Regions from separate parts of the Lachnoclostridium sp. Marseille-P6806 genome, predicted to be linked through region 2. Evidence: riboswitches for the same ligand, from Rfam matches in the RefSeq annotation. Region 2 holds a riboswitch; the other holds the start of a gene.
What was found. Region 2 has a riboswitch for lysine ahead of ACESON_RS11035 (Na+/H+ antiporter NhaC family protein). Riboswitches for the same ligand answer to the same signal wherever they lie in the genome.

Region 1 (9,013 bases), on a different contig from region 2:
AGGTTCTGAATTTTTTATCCGGAGAAAAAATGTACTGCATTTCCCGACTGGCATAACGCTCAGACAGGGGGCTTTGATATCTGTCGTTCATAAGAACCTCCCGTTTATGATTAATTTGCAGCGCAATTCCAAATCCTGTCCTATATAAAAACAGGCCCTGGAATCTGCGCCGTGATAATAGGATTTCTGGCACAGTTATAAGTTAAATATATAAAAGACCATCTTTTCAGAAGAAATTATAATTCATCAAATCTGTAAATGCAAGAGCTTCTTTTATTATATTCCCTAATGACAGAGGACTTTTTCCCGCCGACTATTCCATTGGTGCTGCATTCTCCTGAATTCTTCGGTAAAACTGAACCTCCAGGGTTTCCGGAACAAAACGAATACCGTAAATCTCCCGTTCTCCATCGCCATCTGGGATATCATGATTGCCCCATTCCAGAAAACATCCCGTTTCTCTCCGGATCAGCTCTGCCCCTGTTTCCCGAATCCACTGCTGTCCAGAAAACACAAGAAGCTCCATGCACAGCGCTGCAGCCAGCCACCGGCAAAGGTTCCCACAGGCTCCTCTCCTGCCCATGCCTCTGGCAGCCGCATAAAGAGCCCGTTTCCTCCATTCCCGATCCTTTTTCCGCCACCGATATGTTTTTCGCTCTTTTTTTCTTATAAAGAGAACCTCCTTTCTTCTTTCAAAATCTCTTTCCGTTCCAGTTCCTCTCTCACGGATTCAAAAGGAATGATCGGCGGCTGATTTTTCACATGCTGTCCGATGTGCTTTTCCATCCATACCATGTGATACCACCGTTCAAATTTATATCCGCACTGAAGAAACTCTCCAACCATCCGGTACCCAAGCTTTTCGTGAAACCTCACACTGTCCAGAGTAAGGTATTCGTCCTCCTGCTCCGGATAAGCAATACAGGCATTCAAATTCAGAATATGCTGTGCAGCCAGCGCTTCCTCCAGGGCTCCGTACAGCTTTTTGCCAATTCCATTTCCCTTTTCTGTCCGGCAAACGTAAATACTCGTCTCCACAGCCCAGTCATAAGCTGCTCTCTCCTTAAAAGGAGAGGCATAGGCATAGCCAACAATTTTTCCATCTTTCCAGGCTGCAAGATAGGGATATCTCTTTTGAATTCTGCGAACCCTTTCCTGAAATTCTTCCAGAGACGGAACCTGATATTCAAAGGTAATAGCTGTTTCTTCCACATACGGCTTATAAATTTCCAGCAGTCTTTGTGTATCCTCAGCAGAGACTGTCTTAATAAAAACCCCTGCCCTTTCTGTTCGGGAAACTGCTCCTTCCAGACTTGCCTCAGCCCCGTCTTCATTGTATCTTGTCATCTTCACCTTATGTTCCTCCCCTGTGCCCTTTTTCGATTACCGAAAAGCACTTGTCTTTCGTATGCCTAATCTTACCACAAACAAATCCTGCTGTCTATTCTCACTGTATGGTTTCTGAGAAAGAAAATCGCCTGCAAGCTTCTATGCCTGTCTCAGGCCGCTTCTGCAAAAAATCTTCTTTCAACACAGGGAATCTGCACTTTTGTGGCTACCTGGCAGTTGATGTTTCACAGCAACAAAAGAACAGACAGAAGCATAGCCGCTTTCTGTCTGTTCCCTCTTATAAGCTGCTGTCGAAAACAACTTCCGTTTTTTTACTGAGCAGTTCCGGTCTCCGACATAGATGTCTCTCCCGTTATCTCATCCACGCCCTTTTCCACATCGTGAATCAGGCCGTCAATCACGCCCCCGCCGGTCGTCTCCTCCATCCGGCTTCCATCTGCATTTGAACCATCCTTTCCACCTACCATAGAGGTTCCGCCGTTTCCCCCGCTCATTCCTGCGCCTCCTGTTTCTCTTTCAGCGCCGGAGGAGCCTGCCTCAAAGGAGGTTTCCTCATAGGAAGAGGGACTTCCGGTAGACGTACCTGTTTCATTCCCGCTTCCCTTATCCTGATTTACACATCCGGTCATTCCCAGCACAGCAAAGACAAGAAGCATTGCACAGCAAGACACTCTGACTTTCTTCATAACCATATTCTCCTTTCTGCTTGTTGTGATTAGTATAAGGAGAATTTCTGTTTTTATTCGTAACTGTTCATGACGGGGAATCTACTTTAGGAAGCTGCGTTAATCACATCTGCCATAGTGTAAAGTCCCGGTTCTTTTCCTGCCAGAAATACAGCTGCCTCCAAAGCGCCTTTTCCAAAAATTGCTTTGGAATATGCAGTATGAGAAAAGGTAATCACCTCATCCTTTCCTGCAAAAATCACCTCATGCTCTCCTACAATAGAGCCCCCGCGTACTGCAGAAATTCCGATTTCTTTTTCATCTCTCTTCTCCCGTTTCTGGCTTCTGTCATAAACATAGTGGTACTGACCATCCATTGCCTCATTGATGGAATCTGCCAGAGCCAGAGCTGTTCCGCTGGGTGCATCCACCTTCTGATTGTGATGCTTTTCCACAATTTCCATATCAAAACCTGCTCCCGCCAGAACCTTTGCCGCATCCTGAAGAAGCTTTAACAGTGTATTAATTCCCAGAGACATATTGGCCGAACGAAGAATTGCCGTCTTTTCGCTGGTTTCCTTCACTTTCCGCAGCTGTTCCTCAGAAAGTCCTGTCGTGCAGAGCACCAGAGGCATTTTCTTTTCGCCGCAGTAATCCAGCAAATGATCTACTGCCTTTGCAGACGCAAAATCGACAATCACATCAGCCTCAACATTGCATGCTTCCAGAGAAGAAAATACTGGGTATCCCAAGGAATCCTCTTCTTTTAAATCCACACCTGCCACGATTTCAATTTCCTTCATATCTTTTGCCAGTCCGGTAATCGTATGTCCCATTGCTCCGCCGCAGCCATGCATAATCATTCTTATCATTGTTCTTTCCTCCGTTTTTTATACCTGCTTCTAAAAATCAGACCATTCTTCTGTTCTTTTCTTCAAATTTCAGCGAAGCCCCGGACAAAAATCCGGGGCAGACTGAATGTTCTTATTTTAAAATACCATATTCACGCATCGCTTTTGCAAGACGTTCCTGATTCTGTTCCTCCATAGTGGTCAGAGGCAGACGCATAGGGCCTACTTCCTTTCCCATCAGATTCATAGCTGCCTTTACAGGAATCGGATTCACCTCGCAGAACAGAGCATTGATTAAAGGCAGAGCCTCCAGCTGCATCCGACGGCTGGTTTCCACATCTCCACGGAAGAAGGAAGCACAGATCTCATGGGTCTGTCTGGGAGCTACATTGGACAGAACAGAAATTACACCCTTTCCACCCATAGCCAGAAGGGGAACGATCTGATCATCATTGCCGGAATAGACATCGATCTCTCCTCCAGACAGGTGCATAATTTCTGCAATTGCCGAGAAATCTCCGCTGGCCTCTTTCACTCCTACAATATTGGGAACCTCTCTGCAGAGCGTTACAATCGTCTCCGGCTTCATGGTTACGCCGGTACGTCCTGGAATGTGATACAGAATAACCGGAATAGAAACAGCGTTTGCAATTGTGGTAAAATGCTGGATCAGGCCCTTCTGTGTTGCTTTGTTGTAATAAGGAGTTACAACTAAAAGTCCGTCAGCTCCTGCCTTTTCAGCAGCGATTGACTTGGAAACTGCTTCTCTGGTACAGTTTGAACCAGTTCCTGCAATCACCGGAATTCTGTGATTTACTTTTTTACAGATGAAACGGATAACCTCGTCATCCTCCTCATGGGTCATCGTAGAAGATTCTCCGGTTGTTCCACATGCAATAATGGCATCTGTGCCTCCTGCAATCTGCTCCTCAACCAGCTCCTCCAGCTTTTCAAAATTTACCTCTCCATTTTCCTTAAAGGGAGTAATCAGCGCTACGCCTGCTCCTTCAAAAATAGCCATAATATTTTCCTCCTTCTTTCCTGTCTGTCAAAATGGGAAACCTTTTATCAGGCAAAACTTCTATCAGGCAAAAAATGAGGGCCGACAGTTCTGGTCAGCCCTTAAAGTCCAAAATCATACATCTGGCTTTAAGTAGCTCTCCATCCGCCAGGATGACAGTCATACAGTTCTTCACCATACACCCAGATTCCCAAGCCCAGCAGCTTTGAAAATCTTCGGCGCCCACCCTTTCCGGTATCTTCTTCTGTCACTGGAACATCCGACACCTTACTCATGCTTCGCGCAACCTCTACTTGCCTAATTTCTTTTTATATTATCATTATTCCCTGGAAATGTCAACGAATTCAGCAGAATTCCATTTCTGATTTCCGCCCTGTCATAAGCCTTCATCCAATCGCCCGCTACTCATTGCGGATTGCCGCAAGCGGACTTAGCTTCATGGCTCGCAGAGCTGGGAAAAATCCTGCCGCCATTCCCACCAGAACAGCAAATCCAATGGCTGCCCCGGACAGCCAGACCGGAATACGGGAAATATCCCCTGCCTGACCAGTCATCATCTGTCCAATCTGCAAAAAGCGGTTGACCAGGAAGGATACCCCGTAGCTGAAGGCTACGCCAATGATTCCTCCCATAAACCCGATAAAACCAGATTCAATCAGAAACATATTCCGAATTACTCCCATATCGCAGCCCAGAACCTTCATAATACCAATCTCCTTTGTCCGCTCATAAATAGACATCATCATCGTATTGGCAATTCCGATTGCTGCGACAAAAAGGGAGACTGCTCCGATTCCGCCCAACACAGCCTGAATCATACCCGACTGCTTTTCCGACTGTTCCATCCAGTCCGCACGGCTGGAGGCCTGAAATCCCATATCCGTCAGCTGCTTCTGCACCTCTGTCACGTACTCCATTTCATCCACATTGACAATACAGCCGCTGTAAATAAAATATGGATACGGTTTTCCTTTTTTATTGGTAGGCTGCCCGGGAATCGGTTTTTTCTTAAATACCCGTTTCAGCTGAGCCTCCAGCAAATCCAGCCTTGCATAGACAGAATACGCGTGATCGTTGTATTCGTTTACTTCTCCTTCCACCACTCCTGCAGCCGGAATCATATACTTTTTCGGCATTTTAGGAGCGTCTTCACCTCCGGACATAGACGAGTAGTAGGTTTCCACATCAAAAATCACAAACATGGGTTTTCCCATAAAATCCACGTCCGGCAGTTCCCCGGTTTCCCAGTACTGACTTCCTGATTTTCCATCAGAAAACCACTGGATAACCGAGTTTCCGTAAATCAGCTGCAGACTCTTATCTCCGGGTGAAGGTACTTGCCCCTGAGCCAGATTGATCTCCCGCATATACTCCAGCGGCACCCCTGTCAGAGTCATCCCTGCTTTGTATTTGCCCTGAATCATCATAGTCTGAATTTCCAGCTTCGGATAAACACTCTTCACATGCTCAATCTGTTTCATCTGGGCTATGGTATCTTCTGTCAAATAAAGGCTCTCGTCCTCCTCAGCTCCTCCTCCCTCCCAATAATTTTCACTGAACACCTCGATCGCTGTCAGACTTCCATAAGAACTGATCAGTTCTCTGTTCAATTCATTCAGTCCGATTCCCAGGGATACCATCACAACGATGGAAGCCGTACCGATAATAACGCCCAGAACAGTCAGAGCAGTCCGAAGTTTCCGCCGCCTCAGATTGTTCAGACTCATAGTCAGCAAATCCCCAAATTTCATGTTTTCTTCCTCACCGTCTGATATTTTATCTGTAACAGTTCAGCCTTGCGAGGCTTCAGACAGGAAAACTCGTTGAAAGTTTTCTTTCATAAGAGTTTTGATGCCTGAATCCACATAAGGCAGACACCTAAAGCTTCTTGTCCGCTGCCAAACCAGTCTTTCTGTCATACTTCTATTTTTCTTACAGTTCATCATCCTCCTGCTCTTCCTGCTCTTTCCGGCGTTTTCTGCTGCGCACAGCAATTCCTGCCAAAATCAAGGTCAAAACTGCAACTGCCCCTAAAGAAACCGGAAGCAGAACACTGCTGTACTTTTCCAAAAATCCCGGCTCCTCCATCGGAAGCTCGTCCATACCTCCCCCCATCATCTCATCCTCTGCGGGCATAGGATCAGAAACAAAAAGATTCATTTCTTTATGCTCTTCTGAAATTTCACCGTTTTCATCCTCATAGGAGATCGTCACTTTAATTTTTCCTTCGTCTGCCGTCGGAGCTGTACCTGTCACCATACAATCCACATTGCCAGTTTCTCCCGGCTTAATATTTCCTACATAGGTATCTGTAGTCTGAATAGAATCTGCCTCAAACTTTACCATTACATTATACAAAGTTACCTTGCCTGTATTATTAATGCCGAACATCACATTACTTTCTTCTCCCACCGAAATAGCTTCCGGCATAATCTCAAACGTACCTGTATTGAGACGTGGAATCTGACGAATCGGAATATCTACATTCATCGTCTCCTCTGCATTTTTAAACTCCGGGCTGTCATATTTTGCCTTAAAGGTAAGGCCATAAGAACGCTGATCCACACCTGCCCGTGAAGAAAGACGCAGGCGAACCTCCTGGCTCTGTCCTGCCCCCAGGGAACTGATTGATACAGAAGAGGAACCTGCCTCTGTAGAAAAAACGGGACTTTCTGATGCCTTCTCAGATTCTACTGTCATCAGAATATCCGATGCCGGTACACTGCTGGAAGCATTCTTCACATTTAAAATCAGCTCAAAGGCTTCTCCTGCCACAATCATCTCCGGGTTCGTAGCAAATCCATCAATAATCAAACGAGCCTTCGTTCTGTCATGCTCATTGAATTCCTCATACTCATCCTCTTTTTCTTTGTTATGTATCCGCACATAAAACTTGGTTTCATAATTGGCAAGCTCGCTGCCTGTAGAGCTGTCAGAATAATAAATCTTCATGGAAATAGGATAATATCCCGTATAGGTATCCTCCCGAATTGCAAAGCTGTAATCCAGGGACACAGTCTCGTCAACAGCAATTTTTTCAAACATTCTGTCATAGTTTGCATCGTTAATTTCAAAAGGAAATTTGGTACTGTCCGGATCCAGAATCATGCTGGCTTTTACGTTATATACGGTTGCCGGGCTGTTATTTCTCAGATTGATGGAAAAGTTCATCACATTGGGATAAACTCCATCGGGAGTGCTCTGTCCCTCTCCGAGAACAAAATCATAAGTATGATTCTCATCATCCTCATTATCTGTCCCGGTTCCCTTGCTAATCCAGATTTGGAGATCTTCGTATCCCAGCTGCTCAAAACCGCCCTCGCTGACCTTACGCAGCACTACAACCGGCACCTTGTAATATCCTTCTGTCAGATCGTTTCTTACCCTTCCGCTCAAAGACACACTTTTTTTCCCATCCAGAGTTCCTACACGTTTCGGTTTCTCTCTGTCATGAAGAGAACCTGTTACCTCAAATGGGAAGGAGTAGCCATACTGCATATCTTCCTCTGTCTCGTCCCAGATCTCTCCTCCAGTCACATCAAATCCGATATAAATTTCTTCCAGCTTCGAACTGCTTTCAATGGAAAAGGAAACGGTCATATTTTTCCCCGTCTTCCCTCGTGCAATCTTATCTGATGTAATGGATACCTGTGCTGCAAAGGTCGGAACCGGCACTGCAAGTATCATCAACATCACTGCCATACACATGGCGAGTCTGCGTTTTAACTGTTTCATGCTTTTTCTACCCTCTTCTTTCCTTGTTTTCTTCCCCTTCACGGGTCATTTTCCTCATTCTGTTTTTCCACCGGCAGGCTCTCCCTCATTCTGGCCTATCGGCTGATTCTCCGACGCATCTTTTTCTTCCGTCTCACTCGTTCTTTTTTCTGTCAAAATTCCGTCTGTCTCATCCTCTCCTTCATCAGGATGATGATTTTCTTCAATTTTGAAAATCTTTCCGTCTACAATATGAAACTGTCGATCTGCAAAGCCTGCAATATAATTGTCATGGGTAACCATAACCAACGTCTGATTTTGTTCCCGGACAATCTGCCGCATCAGCTTCAGCACCTCCCTGGTTGTTTTAGAATCCAGATTTCCCGTAGGCTCGTCCGCAAAAATAATCTTCGGATTCACCACAAGAGCTCTGGCTATACCTACGCGCTGCTGCTGGCCTCCTGACATGGCATTTGCCATATGCTTCGCCTGCTTTTCCAGGCCAACCAGCTTCAGATATTTCATAGCCTTTTTATTCCTCACATGCTTTGGAACCCCACGAAACGACAAGGGAAATGCCACATTCTCTACTGCATTCATCGTCTGCAGCAGATTGTAGGACTGAAAAATAAATCCCACATGATCTCTTCGAAAAGCCACCAGCTGATTCTCATTCATTCGCTCCATATGCTTTCCTGCAATCACAATCTCGCCCTTTGACGGCTTTTCCAATCCGGCCAGCATATTCAGCAGCGTCGATTTTCCGGAACCAGAAGGACCTACAATTGCACAGAACTCGCCTTTATACATGGTAAAATCCACTCCATTTAAGGCATAGACCTTATTCGTTCCGACTTTATATATTTTATACAAATCTTTTACCTGAATAATCGGTATTCTCTCTGCCCCCATATAACCTCCGCTCAGACAGCTCTCCCTCTATTGGTTCTGTCTAAAAACAGTATACACGATCTTGACCATTCATGCATAACATTTTTCTTAATCTTCTTTAAATAGTCATTACATCTATTTTAGACTTTCTGAAGACGAAAAAAGTTTCACTTTTTTCAAAAAAAGACTGGAAATCCTTCTCAGAATCATATATAATATTGTCCAAACGAATAAAAAAGGAGATACGCCATGAGACACATGTTAAACCCATTGGATTTTTCAGTAGAAGAAATCGATCAGCTTTTATCATTGGCTTCTGATATTGAACATCACCTTTCCCAATATGCTCACGTTTGTGACGGCAAGATATTAGCTACTTTATTTTATGAACCAAGTACAAGAACCCGCCTCAGTTTTGAATCTGCTATGTTGCATCTGGGTGGCAGCGTACTTGGTTTTTCTTCGGCCAATTCCAGTTCTGCTGCAAAAGGAGAAAGCGTAGCGGATACCATCCGAACCGT
Region 2 (9,013 bases):
ATATCGGTATATAGAAAATCTGTCGGATTCTTCCGTCTGGGTCTTTGCTGCGGAGAAAAAAACAAAAAGAAAATCATGAGAAATTCATTTTCAGATTGATAAAATCGCAGGAAGCAGGTAAGATATAGGATAGTATAAAAAGGAGGAGGATAAGAATGACAAAAGCCTATGAGAGACTGACAGCCTGTTATCAGAGTATTCAGGACAGAATTCCCTTTCGACCCAAGGTAGCCCTGGTGCTGGGTTCCGGGTTAGGTGATTATGCAGATGAGATTCAGGCAGAAGCTTTTCTGGATTATCATGATATTGAAGGATTTCCCGTATCAACCGTAAGCGGACACAAGGGACGTTTTGTATTCGGATATGTAAATGAAATTCCTGTAGTGATTATGCAGGGACGGGTTCATTACTATGAAGGCTATGCTATGGAAGATGTAGTGCTTCCCATTCGTTTGATGAAAATGATGGGTGCGGAGATCCTGTTTTTGACCAATGCGTCCGGCGCGGTCAATTATGATTTCCATGTTGGAGATTTTATGATGATTACGGATCAGATTTCCAATTTTGTTCCGTCGCCGTTAATCGGTCCGAATATTGAGGAGCTGGGAGAACGCTTCTGTGACATGAGCCAGATTTACAACCATGATTTATGCCGGATTCTCAGGGAGACGGCAGAGGAGTTGGGAGTCCATCTGCAGGAGGGAACCTATATTCAGCTGACAGGACCCAATTATGAGACACCGAAGGAAGTGAAGATGTGCCGGATTTTAGGGGCAGATGCAGTGGGAATGAGTACTGCCTGCGAAGCAGTTGCGGCCAATCACATGGGAATGAAAATCTGCGGTATTTCCTGTATCTCCAATCTGGGATGCGGAATGTCAGAGCAGCCTTTGAGTCATGAAGAGGTAAAAGAGACGGCGGATCGCGTGGCTCCGTTGTTTAAGAAGCTGATTACAGCTTCGATTACACGCATGGGAAGAATGTAAGAGCTTTCGCAGAAGCTTTGCAGAAATTGCGGGAATTCAGGGAGAATGGTTTTCTGGAATTGCTGCGGGAAATTAATGGAATATGGTAGGTGAATTTACAAATGAAACAAAGAGAAACATTTAAGTCAAGACTGGGATTTTTGCTGCTTTCAGCAGGGTGCGCAATTGGAATCGGAAATGTATGGAGATTTCCTTATGTAGTAGGACAGAACGGCGGAGGCGCTTTTGTTCTGTTTTATGTACTGTTTCTGGCTATTATGGGAGTTCCGGTTCTTTCTATGGAATTTGCAGTAGGACGCGCCAGCCGGAAAAGCCCGGTTAAGGCTTATCAGCAGCTGGAGCCGAAGGGAAGCAAATGGCATCTTCACGGCTATGTTGCGCTGTTTGGAAACTATGTTCTGATGATGTTCTATACCACTGTTGCCGGATGGATGATGTATTATTTTTACAGCTTTTTGACTGGCAAGTTTACGGGAATGACCTCAGAAATGGTGAACGCATCTTTTGGTGAGATGTTAGCAAGCCCTGGAACCAATGTGTTCTGGATGATTGTAGTTGTCATTATGGGAATTATTGTCTGCTCCAGGGGACTGCAGAGCGGAGTTGAGAAGATCACAAAGAACATGATGCTGTGCCTTCTGTGCCTGATGGTGATTCTGGCTGTCCGCGGTATTTCTCTGGAGGGCGGTACCGAGGGTCTGAAGTTCTACCTGTATCCTGATTTTGCAAAAATGAAGGAAGTGGGAATTGGAAATGTCATTGTCGCAGCCATGAATCAGTCCTTCTTTACTCTGAGTCTTGGTATTGGTGCGATGGCTATTTTCGGAAGCTATCTGGAGAAGGAGCATACTCTGCTGGGAGAAGCAGTAAATGTGGCAATTCTTGATACCTTTGTAGCGTTTACAGCTGGATTGATTATTTTCCCAGCTTGCTTTGCCTTTGGTGTAAATCCGGACAGTGGTCCCAGCCTGATTTTTATTACACTGCCCAACGTATTTATTTCCATGTCAGGCGGACGCGTGTGGGGAACCCTGTTCTTCCTGTTTATGTTCTTTGCAGCTTTTTCCACAGTGCTTGCAGTGTTTGAAAATATTATTGCATGTGATATGGAGCTGTTTGAAATTGATCGAAAGAAGTCCGCTTATATCAATCTGGTGCTGATTATTCTGCTTTCTCTGCCCTGTGCTTTAGGTCCCAACCTGCTTTCAGGTTTTCAGCCTATGGGAGAGGGAAGCGTTGTTCTGGATCTGGAGGATTTCATCGTCAGCAACCTGCTGCTTCCAATTGGTTCTCTGATTTATCTGGTATTCTGTACCAACCGTTATGGATGGGGCTTTGAAAAATACCGGGAGGAAGCCAATCAGGGAACAGGAATCCGGGTTGCACCCTGGATGAAGTGGTATGTAACCCTGGTACTTCCAGTTATGATCCTGGTACTGCTTCTGCAGGGACTGTTATAAGGAAAACAAAAAGAATATAAGAATTATTGTGCGGTGTGGCATTTGCCACGCCGCATTTTATGTCATAGGAAAGTTCGCCCTATGACATAAAGACGCTCCGCGAGGATCGCCATGGGGCGGAAGAGAATTTTGTCGCAGAAGCGACCCGCCGCAGGCGGAGAAGCTCGCAAGCGAACTTCTTTTTAAACCTGTGAAAATTAGACAAAACAAGATGAAAGCTTTTAGAGTAATTGCTGAAAATGAGCGAGAAAAATAATTTTACGAAAAAAGATATTGACGAAATATAAAAATCATAATATGATTATCACAGGCAATGAAAATATATTTCATAAAAAATAGGAGGTATGACATGTGATTTACACAGTAACGTTTAATCCGGCTTTGGATTATGTTGTCCGGGTAAATCAATTTGTGCTGGGTGAGGTAAACAGAACCGTACAGGAGCATATATTTTATGGAGGCAAGGGCATCAATGTATCAACGGTTCTGGCGCGTTTGGGGGTTGAAAATACAGCCCTGGGCTTTGTAGCAGGCTTTACTGGAGCGGAAATTGAACGGGGGGCGGCAGGTCTTGGCTTTGCAGGGGATTTTATTCATGTGGAAAAGGGCATGACGCGGATTAATGTAAAGCTGAAGGCAGAAGAGGAAACGGAAATCAATGGAATGGGACCAGAAATACAGCCGGGAGAGGTGCAGCAGCTTTTTGAGAAGCTGGACAGACTGAAAAAAGGAGATGTCCTTGTTTTGTCAGGAAGTATTCCTGCATCTATAAGTGACCGGATTTATGAGGAGATCATGGCACGTCTGGAGGGGAGAGGAATCAGGATTGTGGTAGATGCCACAAAGGATTTGCTTCTGAATGTGCTGCAATACCATCCTTTCCTGATTAAGCCCAATAACCATGAGCTGGGAGAGATGTTTGGCAAAGTTCTTACATCAGAGGAAGAAATCATTCATTATGCCAGAATCCTGCAGGAAAGGGGCGCGGGAAACGTTCTGATTTCTATGGCTGGAGACGGAGCTGTTCTGATTGCGGAAAACGGTGAAATATATAAGAAAAAGCCTCCTGTGGGAAAGGTGAAGAATTCTGTGGGAGCAGGAGATTCTATGGTGGCCGGTTTCATAGCCGGATATCTGAAGACAGGAGATTATGAGGAGGCGCTGAAGCTGGGAACGGCAGCAGGAAGCGCTACGGCATTTTCTGATGATTTGGCGTCAGGAGAATATATTCAAAAGCTTTATAAAGAGATCTAGGGCTTTTGGAGCGGGAGTACAGAAAGTTTCGGAAAGAAGAAAAGGGGAGAAGTATTCGGAACGGCATTTTCTGTAAAACAGGACGCATAGGGCTGGAGAAAGAGGAAGGGCGCAAAGGCCTGTACAGAGGGAAGCAATTCCGGAAAAGACTGGAAGCGGAAGATTCAGAGAAAGCGGAGCGATCGGAATTGTGTGCAGGGGATAGGCGCAGGGAACACAGAAAAAGGGAATGGAAATTCTGTGTAAAAATTGAACGGAGGAAATGAGAATGAAGATTACAGAGCTTTTAAAGCCTGAGAGTATTGCTCTTGGCGTGAAAGCATCATCGAAGGACGAAATTATTGACTGCCTCACAGGCCTGATGGAGCAGGGCGGAAGACTCAATGACAGAGCAGGATACAAAGAAGGAATTTTGGCGAGAGAAGCTCTGGGAAGTACAGCCATCGGGGAAGGAATTGCCATTCCCCATGCAAAGGTTGCTGCAGTAAAGGAGCCGGGACTGGCAGCAGTGACAGTTCCAGAAGGAGTGGACTATGAGGCATTTGACGGTTCTCTTGCCAATTTGATTTTTATGATTGCAGCTCCGGACGGAGAGGCGGATACTCATCTGGAGGCACTGTCCAAGCTGTCCACCTTGCTGATGAACCCTGGTTTTAAGGATGCATTGATTGCAGCAAAGACAAAAGAAGAGTTTCTTCAGATTATTGATGATACGGAAAATGCCCGCTATGCAAAGAAACAGGAGGAGCAGGTATCTCAAAAATCTCAGGATGCTGCAGCGCAGAAGGATGCAGGGACAGAGCCGATGCCGCCACAGTCAGGATATCGAGTTCTTGCTGTAACTGCCTGCCCCACAGGCATTGCCCATACTTATATGGCAGCGGAAAACCTGGAAAATATGGGACGAAAGCTGGGAATTCCATTAAAGGCAGAAACAAACGGTTCTGCAGGCGCAGATAATGTGCTGACAGCAGAGGAAATCAAAAATGCAGAATGTATTATTATCGCAGCAGATAAAAATGTAGAAATGGCCCGTTTTGACGGAAAGCCTTTGATCCAGGTTCCGGTAGCAGAGGGAATTCATCATGGCGAGGAGCTGGTAAAGAGGGCAGTCAGCGGAACCGTTCCCGTATACCATCACAGCGGCAGTGTCGGAGAAAGTGAACGGGGAGGTTCTGGCAGCAGTGATAGCCTGGGACGTCAGATATATAAGCATCTCATGAACGGCGTTTCCCATATGCTTCCCTTTGTCATTGGCGGAGGTATTCTGATTGCCCTGGCATTCCTCTTTGATGATTATGAAATGAATCCGGCAAATTTTGGTAAGAATACACCGCTGGCAGCATATTTAAAGACCGTAGGAGAACAGGCTTTTGGCATGATGCTTCCGGTTCTAGCAGGCTACATTGCCATGAGCATTGCAGATCGCCCTGGACTGGCAGCAGGTTTTGTGGGCGGTCTGGTGGCAAAAATGGGTATGACCTTTGGAAATCCTGCAGGCGGAGATGTAAACGCAGGATTTCTGGGAGCGCTGTTTGCAGGCTTTGCAGCAGGATATATTCTGGTAGGCTTAAGAAAACTGCTGTCAAAGCTTCCTAAGTCTCTGGAGGGAATTAAGCCGGTGCTTTTATATCCGGTACTGGGTGTTTTTATTACCGCAGTCGTTACAACCTTTATTAATCCCTATGTAGGTATGATCAACGATGCCCTGACAAATGCATTAAACAGCATGGGAGGAACCAGCCGCGTGATTCTGGGTATGGTAGTGGCAGGTATGATGTCTGTAGATATGGGCGGCCCGGTGAACAAAGCAGCTTATGTGTTCGGCACAGCACAGCTGGCAGAGGGGAATTTTGAGGTTATGGCAGCTGTCATGGCAGGAGGAATGGTTCCGCCGCTGGTCATTGCCCTGTGCTCCACTTTCTTTAAAAAGAAATTTACCGAAAAAGAACGCCAGTCTGGCCTGGTCAACTATATCATGGGACTGTCCTTTATTACAGAAGGCGTCATTCCATTTGCAGCTCAGGATCCCTTACGTGTCATTCCATCCTGCGTGATCGGTTCTGCAGCAGCAGGGGGCTTGTCCATGTTTCTGGGATGCACCCTCCGGGCGCCTCACGGCGGACTGTTTGTTCTTCCCACGATTGGAAATCCTCTGGGATATCTGGCAGCGGTCTTGATCGGTTCAGTAATTGGATGTATAATACTTGCAGCACTGAAGAAAAATATAGAAGAATAGAGGAGAGTCTTATGATTCGCTGCTGCATATTTGATTTGGATGGAACGCTGCTAAATACCCTGAAAGCCCTGACTTTGACGGTGAATCTGACCCTGGAGCATTTTGGCTATGAGCCAGTGGATGAAGACCATGTCCGGCAGTTTGTAGGTGATGGATACAAGCTTTTGATGGAGCGGGTGCTCCGTTACAGAGGAGATGAACAGCTGGAGCATTATGAAGAAAGTCTGAAGGTTTATCTGGAGCTGTTTGCGGTACACAGCATGGACGGGGTGCATCCCTATGACGGCATCTGCGAACTTCTGGAGGAATTAAAAAAACGGGGAATCAAGACGGCAGTGCTGTCGAATAAGCCGCATCCCAGAACCGTAGAAAATATTGAAACCGTATTTGGGCCAGGATACTTTGACTATGTGGCAGGAGAACAGCCGGGAATTCCCAGAAAGCCGGATCCTGCAGGTGTAAAGCTGATTCTGGACAGGTTTGGAGTAAAGCCGGAGGAGTGCCTGTATTTCGGTGATACCAACACAGATATGAAAACAGGACTGGGCGCCGGTCTTCAGACGGTAGGCGTTACCTGGGGATTCCGGGACAGGGAGGAGCTGGAAAGCTTCCATCCCCAGCATATTATCAGTCATCCAGATGAGGTTTTCGGACAGATTCTTGAGAAAAAAGCATAAAAATTAATGGAAAACCACGAAAATACAGGAAAAAATAAAAACCCTCTTTCTTTTATGAGAAAGACATGGTACAATAGCGGAAATGAATAAATTGTTTCCGCAGACGAAACAGAGATAACATGATAGAGGCGCGGGATTCATCAGTACCAAAGGCAAAAAAGGCAGGACAGCCGCCTGAGGGAAAGGGGATACCGCCGAAGGATGATTTGCCAGTCCAGGCAGATGATTCTGGGATGACGCAGAAGATGCGGCATACTGTCACGATACGTGGAGCGCTATCTGTGCTGTTAAGTAATACTTTTCAAAAGATTTGAAACACCACAAACGCGCTTTTCAGAAAAAACTGCCGTTTGTGGTGTTTTTTATTCGAAATAAAACAATTCAGAATGGTTTGTTACCAGAAAGAAAAGAAAGGGAGAGGTTACAAATGCAGGGAATGAGGAAAAATGCAAAATGGAAGATGGTGCTGCCAGCAGCGCTGATTCTGACGCTGATGTTTGCCTTTGCTGCTTTCGGGGCAGAAGAGGCGGCTGCAGAGTACGTTCCGGAGGCATACGGAACGATATGGGCGCTTCTGCCGCCGATCGTGGCAATTGGGCTGGCCTTGATTACCAAGGAGGTATACAGCTCTTTGTTTGTGGGAATTTTAGTAGGTTCTATTCTGTATTCCGGAATGAATTTTGAAGTGGCAGTTACCCATATGTTTGAGAATGGCGTGATTGGTGTGCTGTCCGACAGCTACAACGTGGGAATTCTTGTATTCCTGGTAATTCTTGGAGCAATGGTAGGCCTGATGAACCGTGCAGGCGGTTCTGCTGCTTTTGGTCAGTTTGCCTCAAAGCGGATTAAGAGCCGTGTAGGAGCCCAGCTGTCTACGATTCTTCTGGGCGTGGTGATTTTTATTGACGACTATTTTAACTGTCTGACTGTAGGAAGCGTAATGCGTCCTGTTACAGACAAATTTAAGGTGTCCAGAGCAAAGCTGGCATATCTGATTGACGCAACAGCAGCTCCGGTCTGCATTATCGCTCCGATTTCATCCTGGGCAGCTGCAGTAACAGGCTTTGTAGAGGGCGAGGATGGATTTTCTATGTTTATCCGGGCCATTCCCTACAACTACTATGCCATTTTAACCATTGTGATGATGATTGCAATGGTTCTGCTTAAGGAAGAGTTCGGACCGATGGCAAAGCATGAGAAAAATGCAGTGAAGGGAGATCTGTATACCACAGAGGGACGTCCTTATCAGGATTCCAACGATATGGTTGTGGCGGCAAAGGGAACAGTTCTGGATCTTCTCATTCCTATCGGAGCCCTGATTGTGTGCTGTGTTATCGGTATGCTGTATACCGGCGGATTTTTCTCTGGAACTGATTTTGTAACAGCCTTCTCTCAGAGTGATGCATCTCTGGGACTGACCCTGGGCAGCTTTTTTGCTCTGGTGATTACGATTGTTTTATATCAGATTCGTCATGTTATGACCTTCAATGACTGTATGGGATGTATCCCGGATGGATTTAAGGCTATGGTTCCGGCTATTATGATTCTGACCTTTGCATGGACCCTGAAAGCAATGACGGACAGTCTGGGGGCAGATGTGTATGTGGCTAACCTGGTAAAGGTCAGCGCAGGCTCTCTGTTAAACTTCCTTCCGGCAATTATTTTTGTGGTGGGATGCTTCCTGGCCTTTGCAACCGGTACCTCCTGGGGAACCTTTGGCATTCTGATTCCGATTGTAGTTGCTGTATTTGAAAACAACAATCCGGAGCTGATGACGATTTCTATTTCTGCATGTATGGCAGGAGCGGTCTGCGGAGATCACTGTTCTCCGATTTCCGATACCACTATCATGGCCTCTGCAGGAGCCCAGTGTGAGCACGTAAACCATGTGATGACCCAGCTTCCTTATGTGGTATTGGCTGCAGTAGTTTCTTTTGTCACCTATGTGATTGCCGGCTTTGTACAGAATCCGTGGATCTGTCTGCCGATAGGATTTGTTTTGATGCTGGGAACTCTGGTCCTGGTGCGGATGTTTGTTTCCGAACCGATTACAGAAGAAAAATAAAAGCAATGTGCAGAAAAATGCAGGATTCCTGCATTTTTTGCATTTTATGCAAAAAAATCGAAAAAAAATACGAATTTTTGAAAGAAAAAGACTTGATTTATTTGAGAAAATGAGTATAATGAATAACTATTGAGAGGTTAATATTTATGCATAATATTCACGTTAAATGAATATATGCAATATGAGGAGGATGTAATTATGAAAAAGAAAATGTTTGCTATTGCTATGGCATCTGTTATGGCTGCTTCTTTAACTGCCTGCGGCGGAGGAGAAAAAGAGACTACCGCAGCTGCAACAGAGGCTGCAACTACTGCAGCTGAGACTTCTGCAGA

Region 1: it holds a riboswitch for lysine, as region 2 does, so the genes downstream of both, dapA (4-hydroxy-tetrahydrodipicolinate synthase) here and ACESON_RS11035 (Na+/H+ antiporter NhaC family protein) in region 2, are expected to answer to the same signal.

The regions. Positions count from the first base shown of each region.
Region 1 covers NZ_CAXSLG010000006.1:122,417-131,429, forward strand. Annotated here, with positions in the region: gene purB (adenylosuccinate lyase) at 1-91, opposite strand, end outside; gene ACESON_RS09455 (hypothetical protein) at 314-583, opposite strand; gene ACESON_RS09460 (GNAT family N-acetyltransferase) at 667-1,347, opposite strand; gene ACESON_RS09465 (hypothetical protein) at 1,662-2,036, opposite strand; gene dapB (4-hydroxy-tetrahydrodipicolinate reductase) at 2,123-2,887, opposite strand; gene dapA (4-hydroxy-tetrahydrodipicolinate synthase) at 3,000-3,887, opposite strand; lysine riboswitch at 4,013-4,187, opposite strand; gene ACESON_RS09480 (FtsX-like permease family protein) at 4,289-5,638, opposite strand; gene ACESON_RS09485 (COG1361 S-layer family protein) at 5,820-7,622, opposite strand; gene ACESON_RS09490 (ATP-binding cassette domain-containing protein) at 7,677-8,513, opposite strand; gene pyrB (aspartate carbamoyltransferase) at 8,742-9,013, shown strand, end outside.
Region 2 covers NZ_CAXSLG010000008.1:3,102-12,114, forward strand. Annotated here, with positions in the region: gene yaaA (peroxide stress protein YaaA) at 1-79, shown strand, start outside; gene ACESON_RS11010 (purine-nucleoside phosphorylase) at 156-986, shown strand; gene ACESON_RS11015 (sodium-dependent transporter) at 1,088-2,446, shown strand; gene pfkB (1-phosphofructokinase) at 2,798-3,700, shown strand; gene ACESON_RS11025 (fructose-specific PTS transporter subunit EIIC) at 3,969-5,939, shown strand; gene ACESON_RS11030 (HAD-IA family hydrolase) at 5,951-6,616, shown strand; lysine riboswitch at 6,732-6,902, shown strand; gene ACESON_RS11035 (Na+/H+ antiporter NhaC family protein) at 7,044-8,681, shown strand; gene ACESON_RS11040 (transporter substrate-binding domain-containing protein) at 8,880-9,013, shown strand, end outside.